DNA from 2 places in the Clostridium sp. 001 genome. Region 1 is predicted to be linked to the other one. Evidence: riboswitches for the same ligand, from Rfam matches in the RefSeq annotation. Region 1 holds a riboswitch; the other holds the start of a gene.
The links. Region 1 has a riboswitch for lysine ahead of B5S50_RS08700 (aspartate kinase). Riboswitches for the same ligand answer to the same signal wherever they lie in the genome.
Positions count from the first base shown of each region.

Region 1 (4,661 bases):
TTACAGGGAGATTTTTATAATATTTTTCAGACATATTATTTTTTATATCTTTGTATTCCTTTTTTACCAAATACAAGTTATCTAAAAGCCATTCGGCGCAGGATACTATTTCCTCTCTATTTTTAATTTCCTCATCAAAAAAATTGTATCCAGCTAAAATCCTTCCGTAACTTTTATCCAAACTCTTTATTAATTGCTTTTTGCAGCTTTTTCTTTGAACTGCAGATGGAACAGTTGATATTTCTCTAGCATATTTCTTTAATTCTTCTCTATCAACAATTAGTGTAGAAATATCCTCTCCTACATTTTCATTTCCACAATCAACCTTATTGAGTTTGCTATAAGTCATCATGAGTAATAAAATTATCCCTATACCTATAATGCATACAATGTAAAGCATAAAAAATCCATCCTTTCCTGTGAAAAAGAATTTTGCTTTGATTATTGTTCCCAATAAAAGCACAAAATATTAATTCACACTCAGGATGGATTTAAATTATAACATTATTTCATTTTCTATTAGATCATCAAAGCTTTGCCTTTTAGCAATTAGCCTTGCCTTTCCTTCCTTTACTAAAACTGCTGCAGGTTTGGGAATCTTATTATAATTACTAGACATAGAATATCCATAAGCTCCTGTGGTAAACACAGCTAATATGTCACCGCTTTTGCTTTCCGGGAGCTCCACATCTTTTATCAATATGTCTCCCGATTCGCAAGATTTTCCAGCTATAGTAACTGTTTCTTTTGCACCATCATTTACTCTATTTGCTAGAACACACTCGTATTTTGCACCATATAAAGCCGGCCTTATATTGTCCGCCATGCCTCCATCTACAGATACATATTTTCTTACGTCTGGAATATTCTTTATAGACCCTACGGTATAAAGAGTTGTTCCCGCATTACCAATTATAGACCTTCCAGGTTCTATCACAAGAGTAGGAAGTTTTAAATCAAGCTCTTTAGCTTTTTCCCTTGCCTTTTGAAGTATAATACTGCAAAAATCTTCTACAGATTTAGGCTTATCCCCTTCAGTATAGTATATTCCAAATCCTCCACCAAGGTCTAATTCCTCTACTTCACAGCCCAATTCATCTTTTATTTTTTTAACTAAACTTAACATAATTTCAACTTCGTCTTCATAAGGTTTGGTTTCAAATATTTGAGAACCTATATGACAGTGGATTCCAACAAATTTTAAATTAGGAAAATCAACTGCACTTTTTATTATATTCATAACCTCATTATTTAACATGGTAAATCCAAATTTAGAATCTATTTGACCAGTTTTTATATAGTCATGGGTATGAGCTTCTATTCCTGGTGTCACTCTAAGGAGTATTTCTTGTATTTTACCATATTTCTTTGCTGTAGAATTTATCTTTTCCATCTCATAGAAATTATCTACTACAAACTTACCTACTCCCAGTTTTACTCCCATATCTATTTCATCTAAAGTTTTATTATTTCCATGAAAATAGACCTTTTCCATAGGAAAGCCGCTTTTTAGTGCAGTATACAATTCTCCATCTGATACTACATCCAAATACAATCCCTCACTGTTTATTATCTGACACATAGCCAAAGTTAAAAAGGCTTTACCCGCATAAGTGACCTTATTAGCTTTATCAGCCTCGAAAGATTTGTAATATCTCCTGCACCTATCCCTTACTAATTCTTCATCCATTACATAGAGAGGAGTCTTAAATTCTTTTACTAATTCCCCCGTACTCATCCCACCAATGTATAAAACATTGTTTCTGATTTCCATGCTACCCATCATCTTCACACTGGTTTCCTCCCAAAAGTTTTTAAGTATGCTTTTAATTTCATAAACATACTCCGAATACACGTCAAGATTTATAATAACTATTAATAAATTTTACCCGAATAAAATTATAAATTAAACTCTTTTGCTACTACGTTTATAGTTTTCATTTTATCTTCTTGTTTTATAGCACAAGTAATTCTTATCTCAGATGTAGTTATCATCTTTACACCTATATTGTTTTCTTTAAATAATTTAAGCATCTTTGCAACTACTCCGGAAGTAGTTTTCATTCCTATACCAACTACTGAAAATTTAGTAATGTTTTCATCTATATCAACTTTAGTTTCTTCATTAAAATAGTTTTTTAAAATGGTAAGACAATCTTTTAAATCAACTTTTGGTACAGTAAATGATATATTCACCTTTCCACTTACAGGTGCAGTTTGGCTTATCATATCTACATTTACTCTCTTTTCTGCTATCTTCTCAAATAAATTGGAAATAATGTTTATGTCGTTATCAATATTTGTTAGCGTTATTGCTGCATCTTCATCACTTGTTGCAAGTCCTGTTACTGGTTTACTCTCTAAATTCATACTATCTACCCCCTTAATAACTGTTCCTTTTATATCACTATTGCTTAATCCCACATATACAGGTATATTATACTTTTGAGCTAATTCTATGGATCTAGAATGCATAACTTGAGCACCTAAACTTGAAAGTTCAAGCATTTCCTCATAATCTATTTCATCTAGCTTTTTAGCGTCTTTATATTTTCTAGGATCTACACTGTATATGCCATCTACATCTGTATATATCTCACAACTTCCTTTTAGTTTTACAGCTATTGCAACAGCTGAGGTATCTGACCCTCCTCTTCCTAGAGTAGTTATATCTCCTTTATCATTTACACCCTGGAAACCTGCTGCAATTACAACTTTTCCTTCATCCAAACTTTTCTTTATTTTTTCTCCATTTATATCACATATAAGAGATTTGCCATATTGTCCACTAGTTTTTATGCCAATTTGATAAGCTGTATAACTTACAGCATCACATCCTAAATCTTTGATAGCCATAGCAAGCAGTGCACAGGACATCATTTCGCCAGTAGACAAAAGTGCATCTAATTCTCTCTTATCTGGGGTATCTGTAATTTTTTTGGAAAGGGCTATTAAGTCATCTGTAGTATCTCCCATAGCTGATACTACAACTACTAGACTGTCTCCATTTTCAACCCTACTAACTACCGTCTTTGCTACATTTTTTATCTTCTCTGGAGTTCCTACTGAACTCCCTCCATATTTCTGAACAATAATTGCCATAATACTCCTCCCTAAATTGTTTGTTATCAATGAATCTTATAAAAAAATAGTGCAGTAAAGGGACACAACACCTATACTGCACAAATATGCATGGTCGTGTACCTTTGTAGCTCTCCACTAAAAGTATATCCATTAAATCATATAAAATGAATATGCCTTTTCAATGACAGCTTTGAACATATTATGTACAAAGCCAAAAACAGTTTCGCCAAACTAGTTTTTTCGGCTGCAGCTCCTTTCTTTATTTTTCAACGTCCGCCGACTAAAAATAAATACTGATAGTTACAGCACCTCTACCCTAAGGTAACTAATTTATTAAATTGTTCTAAGTTTATCACAAATATTTAATGATTTCAACTATTTTTTTACTCTAAATCCTTTAGAACCAGATATAACCCTTCCTATGGTAATTATTTTACCGGTTATACAATCCCTGCATTGGGCAGGAGTATCACCTGTACAAATTTTACCTGGATAAAGTGCATAAAGTTTCCTATACACACCTTCTGTTACATTTGGCATAACTACATTAGCTCCACTCTGAAGAGCTATAGTCCTGCCTCTTGGATTCAAAGTTTCCATAGCTGTTGTACCGGGAAGATTAATATCCGGCATAATCAGTCTGCTTATAGCCATAACTTTAAGAGCATTTATGAACGTTCCACCTTTTTCATCTCTTAAAGGCGTATCTGCATTTGGAATAAAAGGCCCTACGCCTACCATATCTGCGTCTATTTCTTTAAAAAATAGTATATCCTCTGCAAGTGACTCAAAAGTTTGACCAGGAAGACCTATAAGGCATCCTGTACCAACTTCATACCCTAACTTTCCAAGATCTTTCAAGCAGCGCTTTCTATTTTCATAACTCATCCCGGGGTCCATTTTTGCATACAATTCCGGATCCGTAGTTTCTATTCTTATTAAATATCTATCTGCTCCAGCTTCTTTAAAAGCTTTATATTCTTCAAAAGTCTTTTCACCTATGCTGAGAGTTACAGCTATGTCCATTTTTTTTATATTTGATATTATGTATTTAAGCCTATCTACAGTATAGTAATCGTCTTCTCCAGACTGCAAAACAACTGTTTTGTAGCCGTATCCTACTGCTTTTTTTGCTAATTCAATTATTTTATCCGGCTCTATTCTATACCTTTTAATATTTTTATTATCACGTCTAAGTCCGCAGTACATGCAATTTCTTTTGCATATATTAGAAAATTCTATCAGCCCTCTTAGATGTACTTCATCCCCCACATATTTTTTTCTTACTCTGTCTGCCGCTTTAAAAAGTTCTTCATTATGCTCGTTACTGTTAAATAATTCAACTATTTCACTTTTATCAAGTGTATGATTCAATTCAGCTTTTTCAATTGATTCTAGTAATTTATCCCCCATAGATCATATCTCCTTTACAAAACACTGAGCTTCAGGATAATTGATTTAAACCTGAAGCTCAGTAAACTTTTAATTAATCGAGGAAGTCTTATACACATATAATTCATGCAGTGCCCTTGTAGTCATTATATATTTTAATGTATTTTCATCTTTTTCACAGGTGT
Region 1 is NZ_CP020473.1:1,901,755-1,906,415, forward strand. Features, by position in the region: gene B5S50_RS08690 (glucoamylase family protein) at 1-400, opposite strand, end outside; gene lysA (diaminopimelate decarboxylase) at 497-1,792, opposite strand; gene B5S50_RS08700 (aspartate kinase) at 1,900-3,102, opposite strand; lysine riboswitch at 3,202-3,406, opposite strand; gene hydE ([FeFe] hydrogenase H-cluster radical SAM maturase HydE) at 3,460-4,497, opposite strand; gene B5S50_RS08710 (UvrD-helicase domain-containing protein) at 4,567-4,661, opposite strand, start outside.

Region 2 (4,661 bases), 1.7 Mb from region 1:
CATTATTGTAAAAATGTTCCTACGTATAAGTTGATTTTTAAGTTAGTAAACTCCTTAGGACTAATAATCTTTCATACAAAGGGTCTCAAGCAATGCCCATTGTAATTTAAAAAATCTTAAATTTAAATCTTATTGAAGTAAAGCTGCAATAGCACTATATTTTAGATCTTCTGTAGTGTTAACGGAAGGGAATCATCCATAACTACTAATTTTTAATTCTCAATTTTTAATTTCACTTTAATACCTATACAGGATTTTTTCTTAATTTTACTTCTTTCTTAGTTGGATAAATGGTATCAGAATATATATAATCTACCCCCATTTTAGCAGCTCTTTTAAAATCTTGTCTTCTATCAATTGTCCAACAAAATACCTTTAACCCATCTTTATGAGCCAATTGTACAATTTTCTTAGTAAGAAAATCATATCTGGAATCTAAAGCTACAGCCCCTATAGACTTCGCATACATATAACCATGGAGTCTGCTATTTGGATTTATAATTGGCATTATACGAATCTGATTATCCTTACTTTTTAAATATTCCAAAGCTTGATAATTAAATGAATGAACAATGACTTTTTTTTCGTAACCATATTCATGGATAATATCTAAAAATGTATTAATATCTCTATTTCTTCTACTTAGAAATTTAATTTCAAATATTGGTACGAGATTGTATTTAGAACATTCCGTCAATGCTTCCTCAAATCGAGGTACTTTTAAATTAGGATATTGAGCTATATTTGCCCCCTTATCAATCTTAAGCTCATCTATTTCGTCTGACGACTTTTTTGTTATTGGTCCCCTTCCATTAGTTGTTCTATTAAGTGTAGGATCATGGAGTAAATATAAAACACCATAGGAGGAAGAGCATACATCTAATTCTACTCCCCAATATCCCATTTTACCTGCAATATCAATAGCAGGAATGGAATTTTCAGGAGCAAATCTATTTGCTCCACGATGAGCTATTACTATAGGTTCATTTTGCATTACAGTATTATTAACTTTTTTTGGTATATTGTCTTTTCTTTTGTAACTTATATCATTTAATTTATTAATTCTTATATTAGACGAATATTTAAGAGAAAGAGAATTGGTATTGTAATAAAAAGTTACAGCCATAACTTTTAAAAGTAATGCAGTAAACAATATAAGGATAACATTTGTAAATACCTTTTTATAAATACTATTACCCCCCCCTTATTGATAAAGCCTTAAGCTTAGCTAAATATTTTAGCAGATTTAATTTTAATTTAAAAATACAATACTAGACAAGAACATGATTTTTTTCATCATTGCTCTTCTAATTCTACCATAAATTATCTATAATAGTCTAATCTATAAAACATAAAAAAGTTCCTAGGAAAGTAAACTCCCTAGAAACTTTTTGCCAAAATATTACTTCATATTTTCTACTTCTTTTTCAATACTATTAAAATCTACATCCTCTAATTTAATAACTTTTGTACTATGCCTTTTTTTATACCATATCCATAGACCTAAGAATAAAGGCAGTCCTATATATGAAGAAATAACTCCACCCCAATCTATTTTAGCTTCTCCAAAATAAGTAATACCTTGACCCAAGATAACCACAATGCAAAGTACAAGTGCTATAATCGGACCCAGTGGAAATAATTTAGCTTTATATTTTAATTTACTAAAATCACGTTTTTGAAAAACATATGCCTTTCTAAAGCGATAATGGCAAAGTGCTATTCCAACCCATGCTACAAATCCTGCTAGTCCTGAAGCTGCTACCAGCCATACATACACTGTAGTTTCTGCATAAAATCCAGTTAAAAAACAAGCAGATGCCACTATAGTAGTAAGTATAAGTGAATTTACTGGTACTCCCCTTGAATTAACTTTTGCAAAACATGCAGGTGCATTTTTTTCTTTAGCCATAGAATATAACATTCTTGTTGAAGCATACATTCCAGAATTTCCTGCAGATAGAACTGAGGTTAAAACAACTGCATTCATAAGAGAAGCTGCCCCTGCTATACCTGCCTTTTGAAATACCATCGTAAAAGGACTTGTATCAACTCCTGCATTCATATAAGGTATAAGAGCTCCTACTACAAATATTGTACCTATATAAAATAATATTATTCTCCAAAATACAGCATTAATTGCCTTTGGTATAGTTTTTTCTGGATTTTCACTTTCTCCTGCTGCTATACCTATAAGCTCTGTACCTTGAAAAGAAAATCCTGCAATTAAGAAAACTAAAAATATAGATTTAAAACCACCTACAAAAGGTGCATCTCCTACTGTAAAGTTTTTAAATCCTACAGGTTTTCCATTAAATATTCCACAAATAGTTGCCACACCTACAATTAAGAATACGATAACTGTAAAGACCTTAATACCTGCAAACCAAAATTCTGATTCTCCATAAGCTTTTGCAGACAATAAATTAAGTCCAACTATAAGTACTAAAAAACATATACTCCATATAATAGATGGTACACCTGGAAACCAAAATTTCATTATCAAGGCCCCTGCTACCATTTCTGTTGCAACAGTTATAGCCCAATTGTACCAATAGTTCCATCCAAGTGCAAACCCCAGTGCAGGATCTACAAACTTAGTGGCATATGTACTAAAGGAACCTGAATCAGGCATGTACGTTGCCATTTCTCCTAAACTTGTCATTAAAAAATAAACCATAACTCCTATACAGCCATAAGCCACAAGTGCTCCTCCAGGACCTGCCTGTTTAATCGTAGCTCCTAGAGCTAAAAATAACCCTGTTCCTATAGCTCCACCCAAAGCAATCATATTTAAATGTCTGGCTTTAAGCCCTCTTTTAAGTTCATAGGTCCCCTCTTGTTTTTGTTCTGCAACACTCTGCATTTTTTTCCCCCCTTATCGGTTTTTAATTTCCGATAAGTGATATAACTAAGACGGACATAAGGTGATCATAAAAATAACCTTGAGAGTACACTCAAGGTTATATAAAGACATATTAATCCTATAACGAATGATAGCTCTCCACAAATTAACCTTGTGACAGTTTTACATATATTTTATGTAAACCCAATTACTTAGCATTAAAGCATTTGCTAAATAACTTCGGCAAAATTTCCTTTCAAGCTGTATCATAGTGCTTAACTCCTCAACTCTACTCTTAAATTCTGCACCTCTACCTCAGTTATTCACTTATATTAATATATTATGAACTAAAACTTTAAGTTAGTCAATAGATTTTATACTCTAAAGTACATTTTGTAAAAATATTATTGAATATGCAAAAAATATATCAGATTAATTGTCAGGTACATTAATTCCTGCCATTTTCATAAGATACAGAGCATTTCTCGTTTTCGATGCACCTCTATGCAATTTATAATCAAACTGTATTTTATTATCTTTATAATATTCTCTAAAATGATAATTTTTTACTCTTTCATTACTTTCATTCTCTATATCACATAATTCCAAATCATGAGTTGATACCATACCACAGGTATTAGAGTCCATCAATTCATTTATAAGTATCTTGGCTCCAGTGTGCCTATCTATAGAATTAGTACCTTTAAATATTTCATCTAATAAGAAAAAAATATTTTCTCCTCTATTAGCAGCTTCTACAATAGATTTTATTCTCAAAATTTCTCCATAAAAAGAAGATATATTTTTTTCTAAATTGTCACTTATTCGCATACAGGTGTAAATACTCATTATAGAACAACAAAATGATTTTGCACGAACCGGTGCCCCCGAATAAGCAAGTACTAAATTTATACCTGCTGTTCTTAAAAAAGTACTTTTCCCCGACATATTTGATCCTGTGATAAGTGCTACTTTAGAATTTTTGCCCAAATCTAGATTATTACAAACTGCCTTATCCCCTAAAAGAGGATGTGCCATGGAATCTGCTTTTAAGACTAAGGATTTATCCAAAATTTCAGGCATTGTCCAACTTGAATGGTCAAATGCTATAACTGCAAGACTACTCAACATTTCAAATTTTCCAACAGTTTCAATCCATCCATAAAGCTCACTGCCATTTTGTTCCCTCCACTTTTCAAAGGCAAACATACACTGATAATCCCAAAGGAAAAATATATTAAGTATTATATAGGCAATGTTCTGGCGCTGAGATATGCTCTCTGATATCCTTTTTAGTTTATATATTTCTTCTGCTGCATTTTTTAATTTTCCATTTTGTTTTTTAAATAGCATACTTTTTAAGTCATTTAAGTAATCACACTGAAATTCTTCTTTGCATATTAAGGATATGGTTTTTTCATAAGATCTTATATTACTTTTTAAATTGAAAACCGTGTTTAAAGTACTAAATCTGTTTTTAGCCCCTGGTAAAAGTAAAATTATTTGAACTACAAGTGCTGCATACCCTATAGAATTATTAAAAAAGTGAAATACAAAACTCATAAGCAAAAGCATTATAGTTACAATAGGAATTATTTTAAATACACCTATAATGTATTTATTTCTGTACATTGAATTCTCAGTTGAAACTATTTCTTTAAGCTTTGAAACACTCTCCCTATCATCTTCTATGGATGAACTCTGTGCCTCTAGATGCTGTCTCCACTTTAATTTATGGGACAATTCCAAAACTGCACTTTGTCTTTTTTCTATATCTTTAGAATTTCCTAAAGGTGATGACAGCACATTTTTTAAG
Region 2 is NZ_CP020473.1:168,683-173,343, forward strand. Features, by position in the region: gene B5S50_RS00805 (glycerophosphodiester phosphodiesterase family protein) at 245-1,153, opposite strand; gene B5S50_RS00810 (amino acid permease) at 1,403-2,866, opposite strand; lysine riboswitch at 2,990-3,166, opposite strand; gene B5S50_RS00815 (MutS family DNA mismatch repair protein) at 3,278-4,661, opposite strand, start outside.
Region 2: another riboswitch for lysine. It lies ahead of B5S50_RS00810 (amino acid permease); the one in region 1 lies ahead of B5S50_RS08700 (aspartate kinase).